DNA from 3 places in the Pseudomonas sp. NPDC077186 genome. Region 1 is predicted to be linked to each of the others. Evidence: predicted binding sites of a transcription regulator. Region 1 holds the regulator's gene; each other region holds the start of a gene.

What was found. Region 1 encodes FliA, which starts transcription of late flagellar genes. Its sites were predicted from a motif close to CTAAAGTTTNNNNNNNNNNNGCCGNTAA; they were not measured.
Region 2: the regulator FliA is predicted to act here: its motif matches at 5,493-5,520, upstream of ACIGKL_RS09200 (methyl-accepting chemotaxis protein).
Region 3: the regulator FliA is predicted to act here: its motif matches at 5,677-5,704, upstream of motA (flagellar motor stator protein MotA).

What each region holds. Positions count from the first base shown of each region.
Region 1 is NZ_JBITWE010000001.1:476,930-486,943, forward strand. It holds gene ACIGKL_RS02205 (chemotaxis response regulator protein-glutamate methylesterase) at 1-871, opposite strand, end outside; gene ACIGKL_RS02210 (chemotaxis protein CheA) at 914-3,076, opposite strand; gene ACIGKL_RS02215 (protein phosphatase CheZ) at 3,089-3,877, opposite strand; gene ACIGKL_RS02220 (chemotaxis response regulator CheY) at 3,897-4,271, opposite strand; gene fliA (RNA polymerase sigma factor FliA) at 4,356-5,102, opposite strand; gene fleN (flagellar synthesis regulator FleN) at 5,099-5,929, opposite strand; gene flhF (flagellar biosynthesis protein FlhF) at 6,026-7,336, opposite strand; gene flhA (flagellar biosynthesis protein FlhA) at 7,348-9,477, opposite strand; gene flhB (flagellar biosynthesis protein FlhB) at 9,933-10,014, opposite strand, start outside.
Region 2 is NZ_JBITWE010000002.1:119,662-129,675, reverse strand. It holds gene ACIGKL_RS09230 (hypothetical protein) at 12-218, opposite strand; gene ACIGKL_RS09225 (hypothetical protein) at 503-790, shown strand; gene ACIGKL_RS09220 (1-acyl-sn-glycerol-3-phosphate acyltransferase) at 851-2,014, opposite strand; gene ACIGKL_RS09215 (CPXCG motif-containing cysteine-rich protein) at 2,127-2,309, shown strand; gene ACIGKL_RS09210 (DUF2007 domain-containing protein) at 2,309-2,569, shown strand; gene ACIGKL_RS09205 (SOS response-associated peptidase) at 2,600-3,217, shown strand; gene ACIGKL_RS09200 (methyl-accepting chemotaxis protein) at 3,305-5,455, opposite strand; gene ACIGKL_RS09195 (M48 family metallopeptidase) at 5,667-6,488, shown strand; gene ACIGKL_RS09190 (ketosteroid isomerase-related protein) at 6,549-6,992, opposite strand; gene ACIGKL_RS09185 (TMEM165/GDT1 family protein) at 7,104-7,685, opposite strand; gene ACIGKL_RS09180 (methyltransferase) at 7,932-8,930, opposite strand; gene ACIGKL_RS09175 (2-hydroxyacid dehydrogenase) at 8,958-9,923, opposite strand; gene ACIGKL_RS09170 (LysE family translocator) at 10,003-10,014, shown strand, end outside.
Region 3 is NZ_JBITWE010000002.1:437,079-447,092, forward strand. It holds gene ACIGKL_RS10645 (NAD(P)H-hydrate dehydratase) at 1-9, opposite strand, end outside; gene queG (tRNA epoxyqueuosine(34) reductase QueG) at 70-1,143, shown strand; gene orn (oligoribonuclease) at 1,230-1,772, opposite strand; gene ACIGKL_RS10660 (class I SAM-dependent methyltransferase) at 1,804-2,595, opposite strand; gene rsgA (small ribosomal subunit biogenesis GTPase RsgA) at 2,686-3,717, shown strand; gene motB (flagellar motor protein MotB) at 3,756-4,754, opposite strand; gene motA (flagellar motor stator protein MotA) at 4,771-5,622, opposite strand; gene ACIGKL_RS10680 (HDOD domain-containing protein) at 5,741-7,261, shown strand; gene ACIGKL_RS10685 (rhodanese-like domain-containing protein) at 7,306-8,121, shown strand; gene asd (archaetidylserine decarboxylase) at 8,190-9,050, shown strand; gene ACIGKL_RS10695 (molecular chaperone) at 9,219-10,014, shown strand, end outside.

The DNA of each region.
Region 1 (10,014 bases):
GCTTGTAGTTCAGGCGCTCGTCGCCGGGCAGGATCTTCACCGCGCCACGCGCGTCGACCATCATCTGCTTGCCGCCGGGGGCCAGCAGGGCCAGGCCGGGACGCAGCAGGTCGCCGTCCTCGGCCTCCTTGACCTGGATGCGGCAGAGCTTGTCCAGACGCTCGGCGAAGGCCTTGGTGAAGGCCGCGGGCATGTGCTGGACCAGCACCAGCGGCGCCGGGAAATTGGCCGGCAGTTGGGTCAGCACCCGCTGCAGGGCCACCGGGCCGCCGGTGGAGGTGCCGATGGCCACCAGCCTGTAGGCCTTGCGCTTGGGCGCCGCGGAACCGGCACCAGGCGCCGCCGCCGGGATCGCCGGGCGCGGTTGCAGGGTGGCCGGGCGCACCGTGGTCGCCGCCGGCCGGCTGCCCGGCGCAGGCGCAGGACTGGCCGCGGCCGGCGCCGGAGCGACCGCGGCCGAACTAAAACGGCGGTTGCTGCGGGCGATACTGTGCACCTTCTCGCACAGCAGCTGCTTGACCTTCTCCGGGTTGCGCGAGATGTCCTCGAAATTCTTCGGCAGAAAATCCACTGCACCGGCGTCCAGGGCGTCGAGGGTGACACGAGCGCCTTCGTGGGTCAGCGAGGAGAACATCAGCACCGGCGTCGGACAGCGCTGCATGATGTTCCGCACCGCGGTGATGCCATCCATCATCGGCATCTCGTAATCCATGGTGATCACGTCGGGCTTGAGCGCCAGCGCCTGGTCGATGGCCTCGCGGCCATTGGTGGCGGTGCCCACCACCTGGATATTGGGGTCGGCAGACAGAATTTCCGAAACGCGCCGGCGGAAGAAGCCGGAGTCGTCCACCACCAATACCTTGACTGCCATACACACTCCTAGACGGCGCCGGCCATGCCCGCGCCGCAACCATCAGAAACGTCGAGCGTAGCGCTTGAGCATGCTCGGGACGTCGAGAATCAGGGCGATGCGCCCATCGCCGGTGATCGTGGCGCCGGACATGCCAGGCGTGCCCTGGAGCATCTTGCCCAGTGGCTTGATTACCACTTCTTCCTGCCCGACCAATTGATCGACGACAAAGCCGATGCGCTGGCTACCCACGGTGAGGATCACCACATGGCCCTCGCGCTGGCCCTCGTGGAAGGCCTGTGGCACCAGCCAGCGCTTGAGGTAGAACAGCGGCAGCGCCTTGTCGCGGACGATCACCACCTCCTGGCCGTCGACCACGTTGGTGCGCGACAGGTCGAGGTGGAAGATCTCGTTGACGTTGACCAGCGGGAAGGCGAAGGCCTGGTTCTGCAGCATCACCATCAAGGTCGGCATGATCGCCAGGGTCAGCGGCACCTTGATGATGATCTTCGAGCCCGCGCCCTTCTGCGAGAACACGTTGACCGTGCCGTTGAGCTGGGAAATCTTGGTCTTGACCACGTCCATGCCGACGCCGCGGCCGGACACGTCGGAAATCTCGGTCTTGGTCGAGAAACCCGGGGCGAAGATCAGGTTGTAGCACTCGAACTCGTTCAGGCGGTCGGCCGCATCCTTGTCCAGCAGGCCCTTCTCCACCGCCTTGGCGCGCAGCACGTCGGCGTCCATGCCCTTGCCGTCGTCGGTGATCGACAAGAGGATGTGGTCGCCCTCCTGCTCGGCGGACAGCACCACCCGCCCGCCGCGCGGCTTGCCGGCCTTCTCACGCTCTTCCGGGGTCTCCACGCCGTGATCGACGGCGTTGCGCACCAGGTGCACCAGCGGGTCGGCCAGGGCCTCGACCAGGTTCTTGTCGAGGTCGGTTTCCTCGCCCACCAGCTCGAGGTTGATTTCCTTCTTCAGGTTGCGCGCCAGGTCGCGTACCAGGCGCGGGAAGCGACCGAAGACCTTCTTGATCGGCTGCATGCGGGTCTTCATCACCGCGGTCTGCAGGTCGGCGGTGACCACGTCGAGGTTGGACACCGCCTTGGACATGGCCTCGTCGCCGCTGTTGAGGCCCAGGCGCACCAGGCGGTTACGCACCAGCACCAGCTCGCCGACCATGTTCATGATCTCGTCCAGGCGCGCGGTATCGACCCGCACCGTGGTTTCCGCCTCGCTGGCCGCCGGCGCCTTGTCCGCCGCGGGCGCCGGAGCTGCAGGCGGGCGGGGTGCGGCCGGTTCGGCCTTGGCCGCCGGTTTCGCCGCGGCAGGCGGCTTGGCCACCGGCGCGGCCGGCGCCTCGCTGGGTGGCACGAACTTGCCCTTGCCGTGCAACTGGTCGAGCAGGGATTCGAATTCGTCGTCGGTGATTTCGTCGCTGGCCGGCGTCACCGGGGCGACCGCCGTCGCGGCCGGAGCCGGCGCTTCGACCGCACCGGCGAACTGGCCCTTGCCGTGCAGTTGATCGAGCAATGCCTCGAATTCGTCGTCGGTGATCTCGTCGCCGGCCGGCGCCGCGACGGCCGCGACCGCCACGGCCGCGCCGACGGAGCTCTCGGCCGCCACGGAGAACTGACCCTTGCCGTGCAGCTGGTCGAGCAGGGATTCGAACTCGTCGTCGGTGATCTCGTCGCTGGCCGCCACGCTGTCGCCGACCGGCGCTTCGCCGAGGGCATCGAGCAGCTGCTCGAACTCGCTGTCGGTGATATCGCCGGAGGCGGCGGCTGCGGGCTCGGCCTTCGGCGCGGCAGTCGGCGCCACGCTCGCGGGTTCGGCGCCAGCCGGCTCGGCCAGCCGCGACAGCGCCGCCAACAGCTCGGCCGAGGCCGGGGTCGGCTCGCTGCGCTCGCGCACCTGGCCGAACATACCGTTGACCGCATCCAGGGCTTCGAGCACCACGTCCATCAGCTCGGCGTCGACCCGGCGCTCACCCTTGCGCAGGATGTCGAAGACGTTCTCGGCGATATGACAGCACTCCACCAACTCGTTGAGCTGGAGGAACCCCGCCCCGCCCTTGACGGTATGGAAACCGCGGAAAATGGCGTTGAGCAGGTTCATGTCGTCCGGGCGGCTTTCCAGCTCGACCAACTGTTCGGACAACTGTTCGAGGATCTCGCCGGCCTCTACCAGGAAGTCCTGGAGGATTTCTTCATCGGCGCCGAAGCTCATAGGGGGAACTCCTTAGAATCCTAGACTGGACAGCAGGTCGTCGACATCGTCCTGACTGGAGGCGACGTCATCACGCTTATCGGCATGAATCTGCGGACCTTCACCCCGAGATGGCTCTTTTAATTGTTCCTGTTCGGCACGCAGCTGTTCATGGTCGTGCTGGATGCCGGCGAAACGGTCGACCTGACTGGCCATCAGCACCAGTTTGAGCAGGTTGCTTTCCACCTCGGTGACCAGCTGGGTGACGCGCTTGATCACCTGCCCGGTGAGGTCCTGGTAGTCCTGCGCCAGCAAAATGTCGTTGAGGTGGCCGGACAGCTTGCTGCTGTCGCGCTCGCTGCGGGCGAGGAACAGCTCGATGCGCTTGGCCAGCTCGCGAAAGCCCTCGGCGCCCATCTCGCGGCGCATGAAGCGGCCCCATTCGGCGCTCAGGCTCTGCGCTTCGTCGCTCAAGTCGTTGACCAGCGGCGCGCTCTGCTCGACCAGGTCCATGGTGCGATTGGCCGCCTTCTCGGTCATGGTGACCACGTAATTCAGGCGTTCGGTGGCATCGGCGATCTGCGACAGCTCCTGGGCATGCGGCATGCGCGGATCGAGTTGGAAGTTGACGATGGCGTTGTGCAGCTCGCGGGTCAGCTTGCCGACCTCGTGGTACAGGCCGCGGTCGCGGACCTTGTTGAGCTCGTTGATCAGTTGCACCGCGGCGCCGAAGTTGCCTCTTTCCAGGCTGTCGACCAATTCGCGGGCGTTGCTTTTCAGGGTCGACTCGAGGTCGCCCAGCGTGGAGTCATCGTGTTCCATAGCACCCTCGCGGCCGACATCAGCCGTTGACCCGCTCGAAGATCTTCTCGATCTTTTCCTTCAGCACCTGGGCGGTGAAGGGTTTGACCACATAGCCGTTCACGCCGGCCTGGGCCGCCTCGATGATCTGATCGCGCTTGGCCTCGGCGGTGACCATCAGCACCGGCAGGTGCTTGAGGCGCTCGTCGGCGCGCACCGCACGCAGCAGGTCGATACCGGTCATGCCGGGCATGTTCCAGTCGGTCACCAGGAAGTCGAAACTGCCGCTCTGCAGCATGGGCAGCGCCGAGGTGCCATCGTCGGCCTCCGCGGTGTTGGTGAAACCCAAATCACGCAAGAGGTTCTTGATGATCCGTCGCATCGTCGAGAAATCGTCAACGATGAGGATTTTCATGTTCTTGTCCAAGTCGACCTCCGTACAGTCCCAAACACGCTCTTCAGTGGAGCGCGCCCTTCAATCGTGAAACCGGCCCAGCCTTCAGCGGGCGCGCCACTCGCCCAGGCGCGCACGCAGACGCGCGGCGCACTGGCTGTGCAACTGGCTGACGCGCGACTCGCTGACCCCCAGCACTTCGCCGATTTCCTTCAAGTTCAGTTCTTCATCGTAATACAGCGCCAGCACCAGGCGTTCGCGCTCCGGCAAGCCGGCGATGGCCTCGGCCAAGGCCGCCTGGAAGCGTTCGTCTTCGAGGTCCCGCGAAGGTTCGAGGTGGGTGTGCCCGGCGTCTTCGTGCAGCCCGCCATGCTCGCCGTCCTGCACCAGGTCGTCGAAGCTGAACAGGCGGCTGCCCAAAGTGTCGCCAAGGATGCCGTAGTAATCCTCCAGACTCAATTGGAGTTCGGCCGCAACCTCCTGATCTTTAGCGTCGCGCCCGGTTCTCGCTTCCACCGCGCGGATCGCGTCGCTGACCATGCGGCTGTTGCGGTGCACCGAACGCGGCGCCCAGTCGCCCTTGCGCACTTCGTCGAGCATGGAGCCGCGGATGCGGATGCCGGCGAAGGTTTCGAAGCTGGCACCCTTGCTGGAATCGTATTTTTTAGAGGCTTCGAGCAGGCCGATCATGCCGGCCTGGATCAGGTCGTCGACCTGCACGCTGGCCGGCAAACGGGCCAGCAGGTGATAGGCGATACGTTTGACCAGGGGCGCATAGCGCTCGATCAACTGGTGCTGCGAATCCTGCGCCTGCGCCTTGTTGTACATACGAAGTCCAGAAGCTGCTGTCATACGGCACTGTCTGCCGTCGGTTGCTGCACCAGACGCTCGACGAAAAACTCCAGATGGCCGCGGGGGTTGGCCGGCAGCGGCCAGGTATCGACCTTCTGGGCTATCGCCTTGAACGCCAGGGCGCACTTGGATCGTGGGAAGGCTTCGTAGACCGCGCGCTGCTTCTGCACGGCCTTGCGCACGCACTCGTCGTAGGGCACGGCGCCGACGTACTGCAGGGCGACGTCGAGGAAGCGATCAGTCACCTTGGTCAGCTTAGCAAAGAGGTTGCGCCCTTCCTGCGGGCTGTGGGCCATGTTGGCCAGGACGCGGAAGCGACTGATGCCGTGGTCGCGGTTGAGCAGCTTGATCAGCGCATAGGCGTCGGTGATCGAGGTCGGCTCGTCGCACACCACCACCAGGATCTCCTGGGCGGCGCGGACGAAGCTGACCACCGCATCGCCGATGCCGGCGGCGGTGTCAATCACCAGCACGTCGAGGTTCTCGCTGATATCGCTGAACGCCTGGATCAGCCCGGCGTGCTGCATCGGCGAGAGGTTGACCATGCTCTGCGTGCCGGACGCCGCCGGCACGATGCGGATGCCGCCCGGCCCCTGCAGCAGCACGTCGCGCAGATCGCACTCGCCGCTGATCACATCGGCCAGGGTGCGCTTGGGCGCCAGCCCCAGCAGAACGTCGACGTTGGCCAGGCCGAGGTCGGCGTCCATCAGCATCACCCGCCGGCCGAGATCGGCCAGGGCCATGGACAGATTCACCGACACATTGGTCTTGCCGACGCCACCCTTGCCGCCGGTCACCGCGATCACCTGTACGGGATGCATACCCATGTTTTCTTCACACCTTGTCTAACTTCGACTTGGCCATCCGGCCGTTCACTCCGGCGACGGCGTCGCCCGAGGGTGCAACATTCTCTTCTCGCCGCGTCAGCCGGCGCGCCGCGTCGGGCTGTGGTAGAGCCCGGCGAACAGCTGCGCCATGGCGTCCTCGCTCGGCTCCTCGGCGGCCTGCAGGCCCACCGCGCGGCTGACCAGCTGGTGGCTGCGCGGCACCTGCAGATCGTCCGGAATCCGCGGGCCGTCGGCGACATAGGCTACCGGCAGATGCTGGCTTATAGCCAGACCTAAAGCCTCGCCCAGGCTGGCGGCTTCGTCCAGCTTGGTCAGTATGCAGCCTGCCAGGCCGCAGCGCTTGTAACTATGGTAGGCGGCCTTGAGCACTTGGCTCTGGCTGGTGGCCGCCAGTACCAGGTAATTCTTCGCCTGCAGGCCGCGCGCCGCCAGGCTCTCCAGCTGCAGGCGCAGCGCCGGGTCGTTGCCCGGTAGGCCGGCGGTGTCGATCAGCACCAGGCGTTTCTTCGCCAGCGGCGCCAGGGCCTGCAGCAGCGACTGGCCGGGGTCGACCTGGGTCACCGAGACGCCGAGGATGCGCCCCAGGGTCTTGAGCTGCTCCTGCGCGCCGATGCGATAGCTGTCCATGCTGACCAAGGCGACCTGCTGCGCGCCGTGCTTAAGCACGTAACGCGCCGCCAGCTTGGCCAGGGTGGTGGTCTTGCCCATGCCGGCGGGGCCGACCAGGGCGATCACCCCGCCCTCTTCCAGCGGCTCGAGCTTCGGCGTCTTGATCGCGTGGGCCAGATGGGCCAGCAGCATGCGCCAGGCCTGGCGCGGCTCGGCGACGTCGGCGACCTTGTTCAGCAGCGCCTGCGCCAGCTCGGCGGACAGGCCCATGCGCTGCAGCCGGCGCCACAGGTTGGCCTGTTGCGGGCGGCGGGTCTGCAGCTGGCCCCAGGCGATGGAGCCGAGCTGCATTTCGATCAGCTCGCGCAGGCCGTGTAGTTCGAAGCGCATGGCGTCCAGCGCGCGCGGATCGACCGCAGGCTGCGCCGGCGCAGGCTCGGCCGGGCGCTGCGGCTTGACCGGGGTGGCCGGCAATTCCGGCGCCACCAGCGACTCGTTGGCGAACAGCTGGCGATCCTTGCCGGCGTCCTGCTCGGCGCGGGTGGCCAGTTCGGCCTGGGCGCTGGCGATGCGCGCCTGGGTCTTGCGCAGCTCGGCCTCCAGGGCCGGGTTCGGCCGCACCGGCGCCGGCGCTACCTGGTAATCCAGCGCGGCGGTCAGCTCGACGCCGCCGGCCACCCGGCGATTGCCGATGATCGCGGCATCGGCGCCCAGCTCGTCTCGCACCAGTTTCATGGCGGTCCGCATATCGGCGGCGAAGAAGCGTTTGACCTGCATGACCCTTTACCTCAGTTCTGGCCCACAGTGGCGACTATGGTGACCTGCTTGTTGTCCGGAATTTCCTGGTAGGCCAGCACATGCATGCTGGAGACCGCCATCCGCGCGAAGCGCGACAACATCGCCCGAATCGGCCCGGCCACCAGCAGGATCACCGGCTTGCCGAGCATTTCCTGGCGCTGCGCCGCTTCCACCAGGGAACGCTGCAGCTTCTCGGCCATGCCCGGTTCGAGGAGGATGCCATCCTCGCTGCCCTGACCGGCCTTCTGCAGGCTATTGAGCAATATCTGTTCCAACCTGGGCTCGAGGGTGATCACAGGCAGCTCCGGCTCTAGTCCCACAATGCTTTGCACGATGGCGCGGGCCAGCGACACACGAACGGCGGCGACCATCGCGGCGGGATCTTGACTCTTCGGCGCGACGTTGGCGATCGCCTCGGCGATGGTGCGGATGTCGCGCACCGGCACCTGCTCCTGCAGCAGCGCCTGCAGCACCTTGAGCAGGGTCGACAGCGACACCAGCCCCGGCACCAGCTCCTCGGCCAGCTTCGGCGAGCTCTTGGCCAACAGCTGCATCAGTTGCTGCACTTCCTCATGCCCCAGCAGCTCGTGGGCGTGCTTGTGCAGGATCTGGTTGAGGTGGGTGGCGACCACGGTGCTGGCGTCGACCACGGTGTAGCCCAGCGACTGCGCCTGGTCGCGCTGGCTGGGGTCGATCCACACCGCCTCCAGGCCGAACGCCGGATCCTTGGCGGCGATGCCGTTGAGCGGACCGAACACCTGGCCGGGGTTGATCGCCAGCTCGCGATCCGGGTAGACCTCGGCCTCGGCCACGCTGACGCCCATCAGGGTCAAGCGGTAGGCGTTGGGCGCCAGGTCGAGGTTGTCGCGGATATGCACCGAGGGCATGAGAAAGCCCATCTCCTGCGAGAGCTTCTTGCGCACTCCCTTGATCCGCGCCAGCAACTGGCCTCCCTGGTTGCGGTCGACCAGCGGGATCAGCCGGTAGCCGACCTCCAGGCCGACCATGTCCACCGGGGTGACGTCGTCCCAGCCCAGTTCCTTGACCTCCTGCGCCTTCTGCGCCGGCAGCAGCTCCTGCTGGCGCTGCACTTCCCTGACCTCCTCTTCCTTGGTCTTGCGCTGCTTGTTGGCGATCCAGTAGGCGGCGCCGGCGGCCACCAGGCCCAGGCTGATAAAGGAGAAATGCGGCATGCCGGGCACCAGGCCCATGGCGATCATGATCGCCGCCGCCACCGCCAGCGCGCGCGGCGAAGCGAACATCTGCCGGTTGACCTGGGCGCCCATGTCCTCGGAGGTGGACACCCGGGTCACCATCACCGCCGCGGCGGTGGACAGCAGCAGGGAGGGAATCTGCGCCACCAGGCCGTCGCCGATGGTCAGCAGGGTGTAGACCTTGCCCGCCTCGGCGAACGGCAGGCCGTGCTGCAGCACGCCGATGGCGATACCGCCGATCAGGTTGATGAACAGGATCAGCAGGCCGGCGATGGCGTCGCCGCGGACGAACTTGCTGGCACCGTCCATCGAGCCGTAGAAATCGGCCTCCTGGGCCACCTCGCTGCGGCGCTTCTTGGCCTCGGCCTGATCGATCAGGCCGGCGTTGAGGTCGGCGTCGATGGCCATCTGCTTGCCGGGCATGGCGTCCAGGGTGAAACGCGCGCTGACCTCGGAGATGCGCCCGGCGCCCTTGGTGACCACCACGAAGTTGATGATCATGAGGATGGCGAACACCACGATACCGACCACGTAGTTGCCGCCGATCACCACCTCGCCGAAGGCCTGGATCACCTGCCCCGCCGCACCGTGGCCCTCGTGGCCGTTGAGCAGCACCACGCGGGTCGAGGCGACGTTCAACGCCAGGCGCAGCAGGGTGGCCGCCAGCAGGATGGTGGGGAACACGGCGAAATCCAGCGGCCGCAGGGCGTAGATGCTGACCAGCAACACGACGATGGACAGGGCGATGCTGAAAGTGAACAGCACGTCGAGCAGAAACGGCGGGATCGGCAGCATGACCATGCCGAGCATGACCAGCAGCAGCAGGGGGATACCCAGATTGCCGTGGCGCAGGCCCGCCAGGTTGCTGCGTACCTCACCGATGATTTGTGCGCGATCTACTGCCACGTCCCTACCCCAGCCGATTCAATCTTTTGACGCGAAACTGCGCCCTGCTGGGGTAATGGCAAGAAGCGTTCCAGAAAGGCAGCGGCTGGCGTAGGTTGGGTTGAGGAGTGTAGCGACGAAGCCCAACGCCTCCCGCGCGCCAACTCTGCTCCCGTTGGGCTTCGCTGCGCTCAGCCCAACCTACGGCTCCACCCGCTCTATTCGTCGCGGCGCCAGCACGTAGGTTGGGTTGAGGAGCGTAGCGACGAAGCCCAACGTTTCCCGCGCGCCAACTCTGCTCCCGTTGGGCTTCGCTGCGCTCAGCCCAACCTACGGTTCCACCCGCTCTATTCGTCGCGGCGCCAGCACGTAGGTTGGGTTGAGGAGCGTAGCGACGAAGCCCAACGTTTCCCGCGCGCCAACTCTGCCCCGGTTGGGCTTCGCTGCGCTCAGCCCAACCTACGGCTCCACCCGCTCTATTCGTCGCGGCGCAGGTCCGGCGGGATCGGCAGGTCGGGCAGCGGCCCCGGGCGCTTGCCCTTGCCGGCCTGGTACTGG
Region 2 (10,014 bases), on a different contig from region 1:
CTGCGGGCGCTTCAGGCTGCCTGCTCGTAGAGCTCCGGCAGGCTCATGCCGGTGCGGTTGTCGATGTCTGGCAGGTCGTAGTGTTCGTGACCGCCCAGGGCGCAGTAGACCAGCCAGTGGTGGTCCTGCACGTTGAAGGAAAGTTCGTCGACCACGGCGTCCACTTCATCCAGCGAGTCGATCAGGTAGTCGCGATCCAGCGGTTGTGGGTTGAGCATGGCAGGTCCTCCGCGGACATTAAGGGTAAGGCTCCACTGCAGGTCGTGACTGCGTGGTCAGGATGAGAGATACAAACCCTAGGCCAGGGATATGACAGTTTTCAGACGATTTCGGGATAGCCGCCGCGTTCGTCGGAAACGAACCTTATAAAACATGGATTTCAGTACACTGCGCGACGACTTTCGACGGCCGGAACGGGCGCTGCTGCACCTCATTTTCGGCGTGAATCCCCATTCTGGTGCGGCGGCGGCGTCGCTGCACCGAGCTGATCCCGAGGTGTTGCATGTCGCTGCAGATGTTGTGGTCGCTGTTCCTCGCCCATCCGGCCGTGGCGATGAATACGCTGGCATTGTTCTTCGGCCTGGCCGGCGCCTGGCTGTGCCTGATGACCCGCCTGCGCGAGCAGCGCGGCCAGGCCCGCATGCTGGCGCAGGGCGAGCTGGAAAGCCTGAGCGCCGAGGCCGAGGCGTGCGACGAGCGCACCCTGCGCATCAATCGCTTCTTCTACCGCTTCGGCGGCGCCTGCCTGGCGGCGGCGCTGCTGCTGTCCTGGTTCAGCACGCGTCTGTAATGGGCGACAGATACGAAAACGGCAGCCCGCGGGCTGCCGTTTTCCTTTGTGCCGGTTGCCTTACAGCGGCAGGCCGGCCTTGATCCGGTACTGGTTGCGCACCGGGTTGGCGTACTGCAGCACCAGGTAGGGCTGCTCCTCGGCGCTGCAGGCGGCCAGGCGCTTGTGCCATTCGGCCTCGGCCTTGGCCAGTTCGTCGGCGGCGAACAGCTCGCGGGCGGCGGGCACTGCCAGCTGCGGGTCGCGCTCCGCCCACATGGCATAGGCCAGGTAGTGCACCGGGAACAGGCGGTACTGGCCGAGGATCTGCCGGTCCAGTTCCTGGGCCAGTTGCTTGGTGTCGTCCAGACCGGCGGCCGGGGCGCCGAAGTGCAGGTGCACGCGGCCCTTGTAGCCGGTGATGCCGAGGGCGATGCTGGCGTCGTCCTCGCCGGGCGCCTTGGTGTAGCTGCCGGTGGCGGCGCGCACGCTCAGCTCGCGGGCCTTGGCCAGGTCGCAGGGGTCGTACTCGTAGCTGATCGACACCGGGATCAGGTTGAGCGAGTCGATCACCGAGGCGAACGGCTCGTCCTTGCGGCTCATGTGGAACATCTTGAGGATCGCCGAGTCGGTGCGGTCGTCACCGTCCTTGGCGCGGCCTTCGGCCTGGGCGATCCAGATCGACTCGCCGTCCTCGCGGATCGAGTGGTTGATATAGGCCGAGAGCAGCTGGTAGGCCGCCAGCTTCTCGCGCCGGCCGCTGATCGAGCGGTGCACGATGAAGCTCTTGTTCAGGCGCATCAGGTCGCCGACGAAGGGCTTCTGCAGCAGGTTGTCGCCGATGGCGATGCGCGGCGTCGGCAGGCCGGCGTGGTACACCGCGTAGTTGACGAAGGCCGGGTCCATGACGATGTCGCGGTGGTTGGCCAGGTACAGGTAGGCCTTGCCCGGTTGCAGGTGTTCGAGGCCGGAATAGGTGATGCCGTCGCTGGCGCGCTCGATGCTGCGGTCGACGTAGGGCTCGATCTTCTCCTGCAGCTTGGCCACCGAGTCGATGCCGGCGAACTCGCTGCGCAGGCGCGCGGCGATCAGCGGCTTGAGCAGCCAGCCGAGCGGCCCGGCCAGGCGCGGGAAGCGAAAGCGGGTGAGGGTGCCGAGAAAGGCCGGGTCGGCGAGCAGGCGCGCCAGTACGGGGCGCACTTCTGCGTCGGCATAGGGTCGGATGGCATCGAATGCGCCCATCATGCTCTCTTGTCGTGGAACGGCTATGGTTGAAATGAAGTGCTGAACGAAAACGCCTGGCGAACAGGCCAGCAATAGACCGGCGATTATACCGCCAAGTCACAAGGAGGCCGCGATGCTGGAAACCGAGGCCTATCTCTGCCCCTACTGCGGCGAGCCGGCCGAAGCCGTGCTCGATCTGTCGGCGGGCGATCAGTCCTATATCGAGGATTGCCCGGTGTGCTGCCGCCCGATCCTGTTCGAGCTGCGCACCGACGGCGTCGACTGGCAACTGGAGGTTCGCGGGGAGAACGACTGATGCAACGAATCTACGAGCCGGAGAATCTGCTGGAGGGCGAGATGCTGCTGGGCATGCTGGCCAGCGAGGGCATCGAGGCGCATCTGCTCGGCCAGCACCTGGTCGGTGCGGTGGGCGAGTTGCCGGTCTGCGGGCTGCTCGGTCTGCTGGTGGCCGACCATGACGCCGAGCGGGCACGCGCGCTGATCGGGGCGTACAATGCCGCGCAACCCCTGCCCGGCGACGAGCCGGAATCCTTCCAGGGCGTGTTGCTGTGCTGACGCGCCCCTGCCTGTCTGTCGAGTTGCAGCATGTGTGGACGCTACGCCCTGTTTCGTTGGTCGCCGGCCCTGGCGGCCTTGCCCGGTTTTCCCGCCGATCAGCAGCCGCACTGGAACATTGCGCCGAACGGCCAGGTGCTGCTGTTGCGTGCCGGCGCCGCCGGGACTGAAGCCGCCGCGGCGCGCTGGGGCTTGACTCCGGCCTGGCTCAAGGACCTGTCGAAGACCCCGGCGCATGCCCGCGCCGAGACCCTGGCCGAGCAGCCGATGTTCCGCGAGCCTTTGCGTCTGCGCCGCGGCCTGCTACCGGCCAATGGTTTCTACGAATGGCGCGGCGCAGCGCGCAAGCGCCCGTACTGGATGACCAACGCCGATTCGCTGCTGTACTTCGCCGCGCTGTGGGAGGTCTATCCGGTCGGCGGGCGCGAGTACCTGAGCGTGGCGCTGATCACCCAGGCAGCCGCCTCGCAGCGCCGCCCGCTGATTCTCGACGAGCAGGAGCGGGCCCTGTGGCTGAGCGGCGAGACCGGGCTGGAGCAACTGCAGACGCTGCTGGCCAGGCCCCAGGGCGGTCTGCGCGAGCGCGCCCTGGCCACCCTGGTCAACGACCCCAAGTTGGATGCGCCGGAGTGCCTGACCCCGGCGTGAAGCCTTAGGCTGTCGCGGGACGCCCAGGCCATGCGCCCCGCAACAACCGCTGGACGCGTGGTGCGCGCGGCGCGCCCTACGAGCCGCTTACACCTTGAACTGGTTGATCAGCCGGCGCTGCTGCTCGGCCAGCTTGGTTAGCCCGGCGCTGGCCTGGCTGGCTTCGTCGGCGCCGCCGGCCACCTCGTTGGCCACCTGGCCGATATTGCTGACGTTGCGGTTGATGTCCTCGGCCACCGCGCTCTGCTGCTCGGCCGCGCTGGCGATCTGGGTGTTCATGTCGTTGATCACCGAGACCGCCTGGGTGATGGCCTCCAGCGAGTCGGCCGCCTGGTTGGCGTGCGCCACGCTGTCGTCGGTCTTGACCTGGCTCTGCTCCATTACCTTGACCACCTCGCGGGTGCCGTGCTGCAGCTGCTGGATCATGCTCTGGATCTCTTCGGTGGCCTGCTGGGTCTTCTGCGCCAGGTTGCGCACCTCGTCGGCGACCACGGCGAAACCGCGGCCCTGTTCGCCGGCCCGCGCCGCCTCGATGGCGGCGTTGAGCGCCAGCAGGTTGGTCTGCTCGGCGATGCCGCGGATCGCCACCAGGATCGCGTTGATGTTCTCGCTGTCCTTGGCCAGGCTCTGCACCACGCCGACGGCGCGGCCGATCTCGCTGGCCAGCGCGGCGATGGCGCTGGAGGTGCTCTGCACCACCTGCTTGCCCTGGTTGGCGGCGCGGTCGGCGTGGTTGGCGGCCTCGGCGGCGTGGGTGGCGTTGCGCGCCACGTCCTGCGCGGTGGCGGTCATCTGGTGCACGGCGGTGGCCACCAGCTCGATCTCGGCCAGCTGCTTCTGCACCCCCTGGTTGGTGCGGATGGCGATGTCGGCGGTGTGCTCGGACGAGTCGCTGACCTGCTGCACCGAGCTCACCACGTCGCCGATCATCGCCTGCAGCTTGCTCAGGAAGGCGTTGAAACCCTGGGCGATCTGCCCCAGTTCGTCGCTGCGCTCGACCCGCAGGCGCACGGTCAGGTCGCCGTCGCCCTTGGCGATGTCGTCGAGCATGCCGACCATCTGCTTGAGCGGGCGGGCGATGCCGTAGCCGACGAACCAGATCACCAGCAGGCCGAGGACGGCGATCAGCAGGCCGACCAGGCTCATGCCCAGAGTATCGGCTTCGCGCTGCGCGGCCAGTTCGCCCTGCAGCTGGCGCAGGTCGGCCATCACGGTGTCCAGCGGCAGTACCAGCATCAGCACCCAGCGGGTATCGGCCTGGCCGATGGCGAAGCTGAGAAACAGCTCGATATGGCTGTCGGCGGGATCGTCCTCGACGTGGATGTCGTACTTCGGTTGGCCCGGCTGCAGGCCGCTCAGGTTGCTCAGTTCGTTGGCGTCGAGCAGCGCGGTGGCCGGTTCGCCGAGCTTGTCCGGGGCCTTGGTCGAGGCCACCAGGCGGCCGTTGCCGGCGATCAGCGCCATCTCGCCGGCGCCGTCGTAGAGCTGGGCGTCGGCCTGGGTCAGCAGCTCCTGGATGAAGTTGACCGCCAGGTCGGCGCCGGCGATGCCGCGGAATTCGCCGTCCACCAGGATCGGCGAGGTGAAGGAGGCGAGCATGGTCATCTTGCCGCCGACGTCGTAGGGCGCCGGGTCGATCACGCAGGGGCGCTTGCGCTCCTTGGGACACAGGTAGTACTCGCCCTCGCGCACCCCGGTGGGCAGCAGTTTCTCGCTTTCCATCGAGCCGATGGCGTCGATACCCAGGCTGCCGTCGGCGTTGCGATACCACCAGGGCAGGAAGCGGCCGTTGCCGTCGTAGCCGTTCTCCTTGCTGCCGGCGTAGAGGTCGTCGCTGGCGTCGAAGGCGTTCGCCTCCCAGCCGATGTAGCTGCCCAGCAGCTTGGGGTTCTGCGCCGTGGTCTCGCGCACCAGATTGGCCAGCTCCTCGCGGCTGGCGGCCAGCAGCGGAGCGCCGCCGGCATCGCTCATGCCGAGCAGGGCGTTGACCCGGGCCAGGTCGGCGGTGATCTGCAGCGGCGCCTCCAGCTCGCGCTGGATTTCGCTGATCTGGGCGCGCGCCAGTGCCGCCAGGCGCTGTTCGATGACCTGTTCGAGCAGCGCCTGGGTGCGTTGCTCCACCAGCGCCTGGGTGCGGCCGCTGGCGAACAGGGCGTAGAGCACCAGGGCCACGACCACGGCCAGCACGCTGGCGCCGGCGAGGAAGGCGACGGAAAACTGGATCGACTTGAACTTCATGTTGGCTCCGGGGCGCGAAGAGGTGGCCTGTAAGCGGCTATCGGCAGCGTCGGCGGAAAACCTGAGCGGGCTGTCGTGGATGAGCTGGCCGGCGGCGTTTTGGCGGTTTCATCGCTTAGCAAAGATGGCCCGCGGCCATCGTGCAAGTGGCGTGGTTGCTCGCGTCGAGGCGGCGGCCTAGCATAGGTCGGTCGATAAAGGAGATCGTTCGATGAACAAGGTTCTTACCCTGGGTGGCCTGGCGGCGGCGCTGCTGCTGGCCGGCTGTCAGGCCGTCAACACCACCAGCGGCGGTGCGGTGGGCGTGGAGCGCAAGCAGTACATGTTCAGCATGTTGTCGGCCGACCAGGTCAACCAGATGTACGCGCAGTCCTACCAGCAGACCCTGAGCGAGGCGTCGAGCCAGGGCGTGCTGGACAAGAACAGCGCCAATGCCAAGCGCCTGCAGGCCATCGCCAACCGGCTGATCCCGCAGGCGCCGCGTTTCCGCCCGGATGCGGCCAACTGGCAGTGGGAGGTCAACCTGATCAAGAGCCCGGAGCTCAACGCCAACTGCGGCCCTGGCGGCAAGATCATCTTCTACAGCGGCATCATCGAGAAGCTCAAGCTGAGCGACGACGAGATCGCCGCGATCATGGGCCACGAGATGGCCCACGCCCTGCGCGAGCACAGCCGCGAGGCGATGTCCAAGGCCTATGGCATCGAGATGGCCAAGCAGGGCGCCGGCGCCCTGCTCGGTCTCGGCGAGGGCGGCCTCGCCCTGGCCGACACCGTGGTGCAGTACAGCCTGACCCTGCCCAACAGCCGCGGCAACGAGAACGAGGCCGACCTGATCGGCCTGGAGCTGGCCGCGCGTGCCGGCTACGACCCCAATGCGGCGGTCAGCCTGTGGCAGAAGATGGCGGCCGCCGGCGGCGGGGCGCCGCCGGAGTTCATGAGCACCCACCCGTCCTCCAGCAGCCGTATCGCCTCGCTGCAGGCGGCGATTCCCAAGGTGATGCCGTTGTACGAACAGGCCAAGGCCGGGCGCTGAGTCCGGCCTCGGGATACACCGGCGGCGCGTCCTGAGGGCTCAGGGCGCGCCGCCGGCGTTTCAGGGCAGGGCTTTTTCGGCGAAGGGGCGGGTTTCCAGATTGAGCTGGGCGCGGAAACTTTCCATGTCGAACATGGTGCAGATTTCCTGGATCTCGTTGCCCGGGGTCAGGGTCCAGAAGGCCATGGCCGAGATGCTCAGCACCTTGTCGCTGGGCGGGTAGCCCAGCGCGGGTTTCTGAATAGTGCCGATCAGGGTGCTCCAGGTGACCACCTTGTAGCCTTCGGCGATGCATTCCTCGACCACCACCTGCAGGTCCGGCATGGCGTGGCGGATGTCCTGCACCATCTGGGCGAAGCCGGCGCTGCTCAGCGGGCGGCCGATAAACGAACTCTTGTAGAGAAAATCGCGGCTGTGCAGCTGCTCGGCCAGCGCCAGGCGGCCCTTGTTCCAGGTCAGGTCGATGTGCTGGCACACCACCTTCTTCCGATCATCCAATGACATGACGCCCTCCGGACTGCCGACTCAAGTTGCGTGACGTGTCGCGCACTTTAGCAGCAGGCGGGAGGGGGCTGGAATTGGCCGATGTGACAGCTCGTTGGCGTCAACGATGTGTCATATCAGGCCGCTCAATTGCAGCGCCTGGTAGCCGGCGTACAGCGCCAGGGCGGCGAAGGCGCAGGCAGCCAGGCGACGGATCAGGGTCAGTGGCAGGCGCTCGGCGGCGAAGTTGCCGGCCAGCACCACCGGCACGTTGGCGATCAGCATGCCCAGGGTGGTGCCGAGCACCACCAGCACGAAATGCGGGTACTGCGCGGCCAGCATCACCGTGGCGACCTGGGTCTTGTCGCCCATCTCGGCGAGGAAGAAGGCGATCAGGGTGGTGAGAAAGGGGCCGTATTTCTTCAGCCCGGATGCCTCGTCCTCGTCCAGCTTGTCGGGAATCAGCGTCCAGGCGGCCACGGCGACGAAACTGGCGGCGAGTATCCAGCTCAGCATGGCAGGGGAGAAGAAACCGGCGACCCAGTTGCCCACCGCGCCGGCGGCGAAGTGATTGGCCAGGGTGGCGACCACTATGCCCCAGATGATCGGCCAGGGCCGGCGAAAGCGTGCGGCCAGGAGCAAGGCGAGCAGTTGCGTCTTGTCGCCGATTTCGGCGAGGGCAACGATCAGGGTGGGGACGAACAGGGATTCCAGCATGAGGTTTTCCTAAAGGGGCGGGTCGACACGGCTATGACACGTACGACCTTCCCGCCCCGGGTAAGGTGTGCGTGTCATAGGTCTTGTCAAACCGCAGGCCCCGCTGGGAGGCCTTGGGTCGCGCGCGCCATGCTCTGCGGAGCAAGTGTGTTGACGCGTGCCGGGCGAGCTGGGCGCTCGCGGGAGACTACTCCCCTAGGACCGGCGCATTGTGCCCAAGGCGCTGTGGTAGAGCAACCCCGCTCAGCGCCGCCGTGCGCTGTAGATGCGAAAGCCGTCGGCCTCGGCCAGGGTGCGGCAGGGGCCGAGGTGGCGCTCGATCAGCGGCGGGTACTTGAGGAAGCTGTTGGCCACCAGGCGCAGTTCGCCGCCGATGTTCAGGTGGGCGGCGGCCTGGGTCAGCAGGTTCTCGCTGGCCTGGTAATGGGTGTGCACGCCCTGGTGAAAGGGCGGGTTGCTGACGATGGCGGCCAGCCCTTGTGGCGCCGACTCGATGCCCGTGCCGGCGATCAGCTCGGCGTCCAGTCCGTTGCGCGCCAGGGTCAGGCGGCTGCTGGCCAGGGCGAAGGCGTCCACGTCCAGCAGGCTCAGGCGGCTGACCGGGTAGCGGCGCTTGAGCGCGGCGCCGAGCACGCCCGCGCCGCAGCCGAAGTCCAGCAGATGGCCGTGCGGCAGGTCGTCGAGGTGCTCCAGCAGCAGCGCGCTGCCGCGATCCAGGCGGCCGTGGGCGAACACCCCGGGCAGGCTCACCACCTGCAGCGGGCCGTCGGCCAGCGGCAGGCTGTAGACCTGGGCCAGGGCGTCGAGATCGGGCGCGGCGGGCGCCTGTTCGACCTGTACGCCCCACAGCTGGCAGTGACGCGCGCTGTCCAGCTTGCGCGGCGTGCCGTAGGCGGCCAGCTGCTTGGCCGCACGCTCGATACCGCCGCGCTTCTCGCCGACCAGGTACAGCGGGCGGCCGCTCAGGCGCGCGGCCAGGGCCTGCAGCAGGTAGTCGGTCAGTTCGCGCGACTTGGGCAGAAACAGCACGGCGGCGGGGTAGTCGCCTTCCGGCATGCGGGTGTCGAACTGGCTGCGCCCGGCAAAGCGCGCCTGCAGCAGCGCCTGCTCGCCGGCGTGCCAGCTCCAGCCGCGCGCCTGGGGCAGGGCGCCGAGCAGGTCGTCGGCCGGCAGACCGGCCAGCAGCAGCTCGCCGCCGAACAGCTCGGCCTGACGCAGGAGAACTTCGCTTCGCGGGTCCATCGGGGGCTCCTGAAAAAGCTGCGCAGCTTAGCCGACCAGCCGCCGCGGCGCACCGGCGAAGAAGGCCGCGGCGTTCTCCGCCACCTGGCCGACGATGCGCTGGCGCGCCTCGCGACTGCCCCAGGCGTTGTGCGGCGTGACGATCAGGCGCGGGATGTCGGCGGCCAGCAGCGGGTTGTCGTCTTTCGGCGGCTCCTGGGTCAGCACGTCGCTGGCGGCGCCGCCCAGGTGGCCACGGCGCAGCGCGTCGGCCAGGGCCTGTTCGTCGACCAGGCCGCCGCGCGCGGTGTTGATCAGAAACGCCTGCGGCCTCATCAGCGCCAGCTCGGCGGCGCCGATCAGGTTGCGCGTCTGCTCGTTGAGCGGGCAGTGCAGGGTCAGGGCGTCGACCTGCGGCAGCAGCTCGTGCAGGGCGATGCGGTCCTCGCGCGGCGGCCGCCCCGGCAACTGGCCGAGCAACACGCGCATGCCGAAGGCTTCGGCCAGGCGCGCCACCGCGCCGCCCAGTTCGCCGTGGCCGAGCAGGCCGAGGGTCTTGCCCTCCAGCTCGACTATGGGATGGTCGAGCAGGCAGAACTGGCTGGCCTGCTGCCAGCGCCCGGCGGCGACGTCGCGCTGGTAGTCGGGCAGGCGGGTGGCCAGGGCCAGCAGCAGCATCAGGGTGTGCTGCGCCACCGACGGCGTGCCGTAGCCCTGGCAGTTGCTCACCAGCACGCCATGGGCGCGGGCGGCGGCCAGGTCGATATTGTTGGTGCCGGTGGCGGTGACCAGCACCAGCTCCAGTTCGGGGCAGGCGGCGAAGGTGGCGGCGCTCAGCGGCACCTTGTTGCTGATCGCCACCTGGGCGCCCTGCAGGCGTTCGGCGACCTGCTCGGGGGCAGTCTGGGCGTGCAGGGTCAGTGCGGCGAAGGCCTGCTGCAGGGGCTGCAGGTTGAGGTCGCCGAGGTCGAGGGAGGCGTGGTCGAGGAAGACGGCGCGGGCGCTGTTGCTCATCAGCTGTACCTTTTCGCGGAGGGGGCGCAGGAGTAGATTGGCGAGCCTACCAGACCTCGCCTGTCGCTGCGGAGCCACCATGTACTGGACC
Region 3 (10,014 bases), on a different contig from region 1:
CGGGCGCATGGCTCGCTCGCGGCGGATGTCTGGCAGAATTATACCCACCTCCCCCGCGGTTGCCCTGCAATGTCCGTCTCCTCCCTCGATCTCTCCACCCTCGCCCAGTCGATCAAGGACTGGGGCCGCGAGCTGGGCTTCCAACAGGTGGGCATCGCCGGTGTCAACCTGGGCGAACACGAGGCGCACCTCGAACGCTGGCTGGCCGCCGGTTATCAGGGCGAGATGGACTACATGGCCGCGCACGGCAGCAAGCGCTCGCACCCGGAACAGCTGGTACCCGGCACCCTGAGAGTGGTGTCGCTGCGCATGGACTACCTGCCCGGCGACACCCGGATGGCCCAGCGCCTGGACGAGCCGGAAACGGCCTATGTGTCGCGCTACGCCCTGGGCCGCGACTACCACAAGCTGATCCGCAAACGCCTGCAGCAACTGGCCGAGCGCATCCAGGCGACGATCGGGCCGTTCGGCTACCGCGCCTTCGTCGACAGCGCGCCGGTACTGGAGAAGGCCATTGCCGAACAGGCCGGCCTCGGCTGGATCGGCAAGAACACCCTGGTGCTCAATCGCAAGGCCGGCAGCTATTTCTTCCTCGGCGAGCTGTTCGTCGACCTGCCGCTGCCGGTGGATGCGCCGCACGGCAGCGAGCACTGCGGACGCTGCAGCGCCTGCCTGGACATCTGCCCCACCGCCGCCTTCGTCGGCCCCTATGTGCTGGATGCGCGGCGCTGCATCTCCTATCTCACCATCGAGCTGAAGGGGCCGATTCCCGAGGCGCTACGTGCGCCCATCGGCAACCGGGTTTTCGGCTGCGACGACTGCCAGATCGTCTGCCCGTGGAACCGCTTCGCCCGGCCCACCGAGCAGGGCGACTTCCAGCCGCGCCACGGCCTGGACAACGCCAGCCTGGCCGAGCTGTTCCTGTGGACCGAAGAGGAGTTTCTAGCCCGCACCGAAGGCTCGCCGCTGCGCCGCGCCGGCTACGAGCGCTGGCTGCGCAACCTGGCCGTCGGCCTGGGCAATGCGCCCTCGACCATTCCGGTGCTCGAAGCGCTGCAGGCACGTCGCGAACACCCCTCGGCGCTTGTGCGCGAGCATGTCGAATGGGCGCTGATGCGTCACCAGCAGCGCGAAAGCACCTAAGGTGCGCCGTGCGCACCGCTCGGCAGGTCAGTACGTAACCCGGAGGTAATCCGGAGGGGTAACGGATCGAGGAGCCCCCAAACGACTCACAGCTTGAGGAAATGCTCGCGGTAATGACGCAGCTCGGCGATGGACTCGCGGATATCGTCCAGCGCCTGGTGGGTGGCGGTCTTCTGAAAGCTGTCCTTGACCTGCGGCGCCCACATGCCGGCGAGAATCTTCAGGGTCGAGACGTCCAGATAGCGGTAGTGGAAGTAAGCCTCCAGCGCGGGCATGTACTTGTAGAGGAAGCGCCGATCCTGACCGATGCTGTTGCCGCAGATCGGCGACTTGCCCTTGGGCACCCATTGCTCGAGGAAGGCAATGGTCTGCGCCTCGGCCATGGCGGTGTCGATGCGGCTGTCGCGCACGCGCTGGGTCAGGCCGCTCTGGCCGTGGGTGCGGGTGTTCCACTCGTCCATCGCGGCCAGCGCCGCGTCGCTCTGGTGAATGGCGATCACCGGGCCCTCGGCCAGCACGTTCAGTTCGCTGTCGGTGACGATGGTGGCCATCTCGATGATCACGTCGCGCTCCGGCTCCAGGCCGGTCATCTCCAGGTCGATCCAGATCAGGTTGTTGGGGTTCTGCATGGTGTGCGGCTCCTTGGCTCAGGCGGCAAGTCTAGCGGATATCGGCGTCGCCGATCTGCCACAGCAGCAACTGCGTCTGCCGCCCCTGGTTCAGTTCGCGCACGGCATTTGGGGCAACCCCGGGGACGGCGAAGCTGTTGCTGATCAGCCAGCTGCCGGGCGCCAGCTCGCAGCGTGCCTTGGCCCACAGGCGCGCCATCGGCACCGGCGAGAGGAAGCAGTAGACGACGTCGAACGGCGCCAGCTCGGTACGCCACAGGCTGCCGTAGCGAATGCTGCAGTTGCCCTGCCCCAGGCAGCGTAGCCAGGCCAGGAGAAACAGCAGCGGCGCGCTCTCGACGCCGACGAAGCGCCCGCGCGGGAAGCGCCGCGCCAGATGCAGCAGGGTGCCGGCGGTGCCGCAACCGAGGTCGACGAAACGCGGCGGCGCCTCGCGCGCTGCCAGCCAGTCGCCCAGTTGCTGGCGCGCGCGCGTGCCGCTGAGGTAGAGCGGCACGCGTTCGTGCAGGCTGTTCCAGTTGACCAGCAGCAGCAGGACAAAGCCCAGCAGGTAGAGCCAGCCCGGCAGCGCCGCCTGCTGCAGCAGCCACAGCGCCGGCAGGAAGGCCAGGTTGATCCCCAACCACCAACGCGACAACCCCAGGCGCCAACCGATGGCCGCCGCCAGCGCCCCCTGCGCCAGCGCCGCCAGCCACAGCGGCAGGCGCAGCGGCGACAGCAGCGCCAGTCCGTAGACCGCCGCCAACAGCAGCGCGACGGCCAACCCCTGGGCCATCAACACCCGGCGCCAGGGCCGCTGCAGCCCCCCTTCGCGTTCGTCCATCCCGCCCCCTGAAGGTCAAATCGAGGCCGCGGCGCCCATGCTAAACTCGCGCGGCTTGTTTCCCGGCAACTCTACCCACTCGGAATCTCCATGGCCAAACGCCAACTCAACCGCCGCCAGAGCTGGCGCATCGAAAAGATCCAGGGCGAACGCGCGGCGCGCGCCGCCAAGCGCGAATCGCGTGCCGTAGAGGCCCTGGAAGGCGGCGACCTGGGCCCGGAGCAGACCGGCCTGGTGATCGCCCACTTCGGCGTGCAGGTGGAGATCGAGGCGCTGCAGGGCGAGCTGGCCGGCCAGGCATTCCGCTGCCACCTGCGTGCCAACCTGCCGGCACTGGTCACCGGCGACCAGGTGGTGTGGCGCGCCGGCAACCAGGGCGACGGCGTGATAGTCGCCCAGCTGCCGCGCAGCAGCGAGCTGTGCCGGCCGGACATGCGCGGCGCGCTCAAGCCGGTGGCGGCCAACGTCGACCAGATCGTCATCGTCTTCGCCCCGCTGCCCGAGCCGCACGCCAACCTGATCGACCGCTACCTGGTGGCCGCCGAGCATGCCGGCATCCGCCCGCTGCTGCTGCTGAACAAGGCCGACCTGATCGACGCGCAGAACGAAGTCGCGCTTAACGCCCTGCTCGGCGTCTATCGCCAGCTGGGCTACCCGCTGCTGGAGGTCTCGGCCCACCAGGGCGACGGCATGGAACAGTTGAAGAAACGCCTGGACGGCCACGTCAGCGTGTTCGTCGGCCAGTCCGGGGTGGGCAAATCGTCGCTGGTCAACAGCCTGCTGCCCGGGGTCGACACCCGCGTCGGCGCGCTGTCGGAGCTGACCGGCAAGGGCACCCACACCACCACCACCGCACGGTTGTTCCATTTCCCCGGCGGCGGCCAGCTGATCGACTCGCCCGGTATCCGCGAGTTCGGCCTCGGCCATGTCAGCAGGGATGACGTCGAAGCCGGTTTTATCGAGTTCCACGACTTGCTCGGGCGCTGCCGCTTCCGCGACTGCAAGCACGACCGCGAGCCGGGTTGCGCGCTGCTCCTGGCCCTGGAAGAAGGGCGCATCCAGCCGCAGCGCATGGCCAGCTACCGGCATATCCTCGCCAGCCTGCCCGAAGACGAGTATTGAGCGACGCCGACGTGCGCCAGTGAGCGGGAGGCCGAGGCCTACTGGTCGACCGGCTGGTCGAACTGCAGCGCACCGTCCTCGAAGATATTCAGGCGCTCGCGCACCTGCTCGGCCGGCAGCGGCTCGCTGGCCGCGCCGGGGGCCGTCGGTGCGGCCTCGGCAGGCGCCGGCGGCGGCACCTCGTCGCCGCCCTGCTCGCCCTCGATGGCGCGCTGCGCCTTCTTGGTCAGGACGATGATGTCGATGCGCCGATTGACCGGATTGAAGGGATCCTCGCGGTCGAACAGCGCCGAGGAGGCGTAACCGACCACCCGCGCCACCTGCTCGTCGGCGTAGCCACCGGCGATCAGCGTGCGCCGCGCGGCGTTGGCGCGATTGGCCGACAGCTCCCAGTTGCCGAAATCGCCGCGGCCGCCGAAGGGCTTGGCGTCGGTATGGCCGCTGACGCTGATCTTGTTCGGCACCGCGCGAATGGTGTCGGCCATAGCCAGCAGGATGTCCTCGAAGTAGGGCTGCAGCTCGGCGCTGCCGAGGGCGAACATCGGCCGGTTCTCCGCGTCCATGATCTGGATGCGCAGGCCGTCCTGGGTGATCTCGAACAGAATCTGATCCTTGAAGCGCTGCAGCTCGGGATTCTCCTCCACCTTGTTCTGCAGTTCCTGCAGCAGCAGCTCGAGGCGCTCGCGCTCCAGCTTGTCGGCCAGGGTCTCGACCTGATCGGCGTCGATCTCCACGTCCGGGCTGTCGGTCAGGTCGTTGATTTCCGGGTTGAGGGTGCGTTCCGGAGCCGGCGTCGGCGAGCCGCCGAGGTCGATGGCGTGCGGGCTGGCGCTCTCGGTGAAACCGATGGGGTCCTGGAAGTAGCCGGAAATGGCCTTCTTCTGCTCCGGGGTGGCCGAGGACATCAGCCACATCACCAGGAAGAACGCCATCATGGCCGTGGCGAAGTCGGCGAAGGCGATCTTCCAGGCGCCGCCGTGGTGCCCACCGGCGCTCTTCTTGCCGCGTTTGACGATGATCGGCTGGTTGTTTTCCATGGCTCAGCGTCTCGGCTCAGTTGCCACGCATGGCCTGTTCGAGCTCGGTGAAAGTCGGCCGATGCGCCGGGAACAGCACCTTGCGCCCGAATTCCACCGCCAGGCTCGGCGGCATGCCCGAGGCCGAGGCCACCAGGGTCGCCTTGATCGCCTCGTACAGGTTGACCTCCTCCTTGGCGTCATGCTCCAGCGCCGTCGACAGCGGGCCGAAGAAGCCGTAGGAGGCGAGGATGCCGAGGAAGGTGCCGACCAGCGCGGTGGCGACCTTCTCGCCGATCTGCGCGTTATCCGCCTCGGCGAGGATCGACATGGTGATCACGATGCCCAGCACCGCGGCGACGATACCCATGGCCGGCAGGCCGTCGGCGATCTTGGCCACTGCATGGGAGGGATGCTCGAGTTCCTCCTTGAGACTGGCTAGCTCCATGTCGAACAGGCCCTCCAGCTCGTGCGGGGCCATGTTGCCGGAGGACATGATGCGCAGGTAGTCGCAGATGAAGGCGGTCATCCGCGCATCCTTGAGCACCCCCGGGTACTTGCTGAAGATCGGGCTGGCGTTGGGATCCTCGACGTCCGCCTCGATGGCCATCATGCCTTCGCGGCGACTCTTGTTGAGGACCTCGTAGAGCAGCTTGAGCACTTCCAGGTAGTAGGTATGGGTGAAACGGGTACCGAACATGCTCACCGACTTCTTGAACACCGTCATGAACATGCTGCCCGGGTTGGCCTGGAGGAAGCCGCCCAGCGCCGCGCCACCGATGATCAGCACTTCGTAAGGATGAACGAGTGCCATGAACTGCCCGCCGGACAGCACGAAGCCGCCGAAGACGCAGCCCAGGACGACGATGATGCCGATGATTTTTGCCATAGGAAGAGTGTTTGCAGAGCCAAGAGAGAGGGTTATTAAAAACAACCCTTCTAATTATCGGAACTTATACGCCAGACTATAGCCAGTTACGGTCAAAAGCCAGTTCGGCTCAACTCGCATGTCGACGCCAAAGCCCCTGCCACGCAGTCTCGACGCCTGGTTGCAACAGCTGGGCAAGCTGCCCCTGCCAATCGAGCAGGAGCAACATGCGCGCCTGCGTCGCACCCTCGGCGACAACCGCCGCAGCTGGGGCGAGATCGCCGAGGCGATCGAACTCAGCCCGACCTTCGCCCTGCAGGTGCTGCGCGAAGCCAACCAGGCCGGCAGCAGCCTCAGCGATCCGGCCGACAGCCTGGAAACCGCGCTGGCCCGCCTCGGCCTGAAGCGCTGCGAGGCCCTGCTCAACCAGGCCCCCGCCCTGCCGGCTGCGGAAATCCCTCTGGCCCTGCGCCAGCTCCTGCTGATCAGCCAACATGCCAGCCAGCAGGCGCGCGGCCTGTTCGGCGCCCGCCTGGCGCGCCTGTGGAACGAACTGCACGGCTGCAGTCTGCTGTTTCTCGCCCCGCTCTGGCCATTGCTGTACGCCCATCCGCAGCTGTTCGAGGCCTGGGAGCAACGCATCCTGGTCAAGGGCGAGCGGCCGGCCAAGGTGGAGCGGGAGCTGCTCGGCGTGCCGCTGCTGCAGCTGTGCCGGCAACTGGCCGAACGCTGGCGCCTGCCGGAGTGGATAGTGCAGGGCTACCGCCTGCTGGAGCGCGACCGCCGCCTGCTGGTCAAGGCGCTGCATATCGCCCGCGACAACCAGCACCCGCTGCACCAGCAACAGCTGCTCGATGCCGACATTCCCTTGCGCCGCTGGCTGACCCAGCCGAGCAACTGCGTGCTGCTGGCCAACGGCCTGGCACTGTCGGCACACCAGGCCTGGAACGCCCCGCACAGCCTGCGCTGGCAGCGTCTGACCGGCCTCTACCTGCAGCTGCCGCTGGACGAGATCCAGCAGCAAGTGCACCGACATGCGGCGAGCAGCGCCCGTCTGAACCATGACGCCCAGCTCTGGCACCCGGCCCAGGCCCTGCTCTGGCCCTGGGATGCACGCCACCTGCAGCCCCTCCGAGCCGCGCCCCCGCCCAGGAGCGACGACCTCGGCGCCTGGCGCCGGCACTGCGCGCGCCTGCTCGCCGAGCCCAGCGCCTTCGCCAACGTCCTGCAGCTGACCGCCTGCGCTCGCGACGCCCTGCAGGCCTGCGGCCTGAATCGGGTGCTGCTGCTGCTCGCCGACCGCCAGCACAGCCGTCTGCAGGCCCAGCAACAGGCGGGGCTGGAGCCGGGCGCCAGCGCCCTTAGCCTGGATCCGGCGCACAGCCAGGTGCTGCGCCGGCTGCTCGCCGAGCCCGGCCAGCTGCGCCTGAGCCCGGTCAATATCGCCCAGTTCTCCGCCCTGCTGCCGGGCAGCCTGAAGGCGCTGTTCCCCGGCGAACACCTGCTGCTGCGCTCGCTGGCCAGCAATGGCCGGGTGGTCATGCTGCTGGTCGCCGATCAGGGCGGCCAGCCGTTCAACGCGCTCGCCCTGCAGGCCTTCGGTAAAACCGTGCAATGCATCGAGCGCGCCCTGGCCAGCTTCGCCAGGCGCGGGCGCTAGCCCTTTCCGCTACAATCGGCCTCTTTTCATTCGAGGAGGCCTCCATGTCCGCCTTCGCCAACCTGCCCCTGGTGATCGAGCCCGCCGAGCTGGCCAGCCGCCTGGACGCCGCCGAGCTGATCCTGCTCGACCTCAGCGGCGCGGCGCGCTATGCCGCCGGACACATCCCCGGCGCGCGCTGGGTCGACAGCAAGCGTACGCAGCTGGGCCAGCCCCCCGCCCCCGGCCTGGTTCCGCCAAAGGCGCAGCTCGAAGCGCTGTTCGCCGAACTGGGCCACCGCCCGGACGCCACCTATGTGGTCTACGACGACGAGGGCGGCCCCTGGGCCGGGCGCTTCATCTGGCTGCTCGACGTGATCGGCCACAGCCGCTACCACTTCCTCAACGGCGGCCTGCAGGCCTGGATCGATGAAGGCCGCGCACTGAGCCAGGACAGTCCGCCCGCGCGGCACACGCCGGTGGCGCTGACCCTGCACGAAGAGCCGACGGCCAGCCGCGACTATCTGCAGGCGCGCCTGGGCGCCGCCGACCTGGCGATCTGGGACGCCCGCGGCGCGGACGAATACCGCGGCGAAAAACTCAGCTCGGCGCGCGGCGGCCATATCCCCGGCGCGGTCAATTTCGAATGGACCGCCGGCATGGACCCGCAGCGTGGCCTGCGCATCCGCGAGGACATCGCCGAAGTGCTGCACGATCTGGGCATCACCCCCGACAAGGAAGTGATCACCCACTGCCAGACCCACCGCCGCTCCGGCTTCACCTATGTGGTGGCCAAGGCCCTGGGCTATCCGCGGGTCAAGGCCTACGCCGGCTCCTGGGCCGAGTGGGGCAACCTGCCCGATACCCCGGTCGAACGCTGAACCCGGACGCCAGCCAGCTGCATGAGCCGATTGCCCCAGCACCGGCCCCGAACCCTCAAGGACACACGATGAAACAACGCCTGTTTATCCTCAGCCAGTACCTGCTGCCCCACCACCTGCTGTCGCGCCTGATCGGCTGCGTCGCCGAATGCCGCATCGGTTGGCTGAAGAACCCGCTGATCGCCTGGTTCGCCAAGCGCTACCAGGTGAACATGAGCGAGGCCCGGGTCGAAGACCTGCGCGCCTACGAGCACTTCAACGCCTTCTTCACCCGCGCCCTGAAGGACGGCGCCCGCCCGCTGGACGAGACCCCCGGCGCCATCCTCTGCCCGGCCGACGGCGCCATCAGTCAGCTCGGCGCCATCGAACACGGCCGCCTGTTCCAGGCCAAGGGCCACAGTTTCAGCGCCGTCGAACTGCTCGGCGGCGACGCCGAGCGCGCCGCCCCCTTCATGGGCGGCCAGTTCGCCACCGTGTACCTGTCGCCCAAGGACTACCACCGCGTGCATATGCCGCTGGCCGGCACCCTCAAGGAGATGGTCTACGTCCCCGGGCGACTGTTCTCGGTCAACCAGACCACCGCGGAGAACGTGCCCGAGCTATTCGCCCGCAACGAGCGGGTGGTCTGCCTGTTCGACACCGAGCGCGGGCCGATGGCCGTGGTACTGGTCGGCGCGATGATAGTCGCCAGCGTCGAGACGGTCTGGGCCGGCCTGGTCACCCCGCCCAAGCGCGAGCTGAGGAGCACCCGCTACGACGCCGCTGCGCGCGCACCGATCGAGCTGGCCAAGGGCGCCGAACTCGGTCGTTTCAAGCTGGGCTCCACCGCCATAGTGCTGTTCGGCCCGCAACAGGTGCAGTGGGCCGCCGAACTGGGCGCCGGCAGCGCCGTACGCATGGGCCAGTTGCTGGGCAACGCCCAGGCCTGAGCGGCGCCGCGACCCTGACCCGGGTCACTGACCGCCGAGTCATAGTCGAGTACTCTGATACGCCAGCCCACCCCCGGGGTGGGCTGCGACCGCGGCGAGATGCTGCTAGAGTTCGAAAGACTATTACGAGAGCCGCCAGCCTTTGCGTGGCCGGAGTATCCGAGTTCGATGGATAAACAGAGTCCCCACCTGCTGCTGTTGCGCGTCCCCACCCCGAGCAAGCAAAGCCTGAGCTTCTGCGACGGCAGCCCCCGCGACCTCAAGCGCTGGCTCGCCGGCCTACCCAAGGCCAACATCGGGGAAACCGCACGCCAGCTATACCAGGCTCTGGTGGAACTCAACCAATTCCTTACCCCCTCGGAAAACCGCCTGCACCTGCTGGAGCTGCTGCGCCCGGAAGTGCACTTCGTCTGCCAGCACCTGGAACGTCACTTCCTCAATCAGGCCATCGTCCTCGACGAGCGCCCGCGCAAGGTCGCCAACCTGTGCCAGGCGCTGCAGAACCACCTGGCCGTCGGCTACAAGCTGATCATCTCGCGGGCCATGGCGCGCAGTGGCAAGGAGCGTGACCAACTGCTCGCCGTTGCCCTGCAGCGTGCCAGCCATAGCCTGTGCAGCCCGCTGATCCGCGCCAGCCAGCTGTACTGCCCGGTGCCCGAAGGCCTGTGGCTAGAGCTGCACCAGCTGTATCAGATCGCCAGCGAACAGAGCCTGCAGCGCCAGGCGATCCGCGATCCGCTGGCGCGTCACTCGCCCGGCCTGAGCACCGAGCAGTGCTACCTGATCGCCCTGCTGCTCGGCTGCGCGCGCACCAACCAGATGCGCCAGAACGGCATCGCCCGCCTGGCCGAGGCGCTGGAGCCCTGGAGCGCCCTGGTCAGCCTGCAGGCCGGCGACCTCCCGGGCAGCCTGTTCGTCCTCGCGCCGCAGGTGGACGGGCCGCCGCGCTACAAGTCGCTGTACC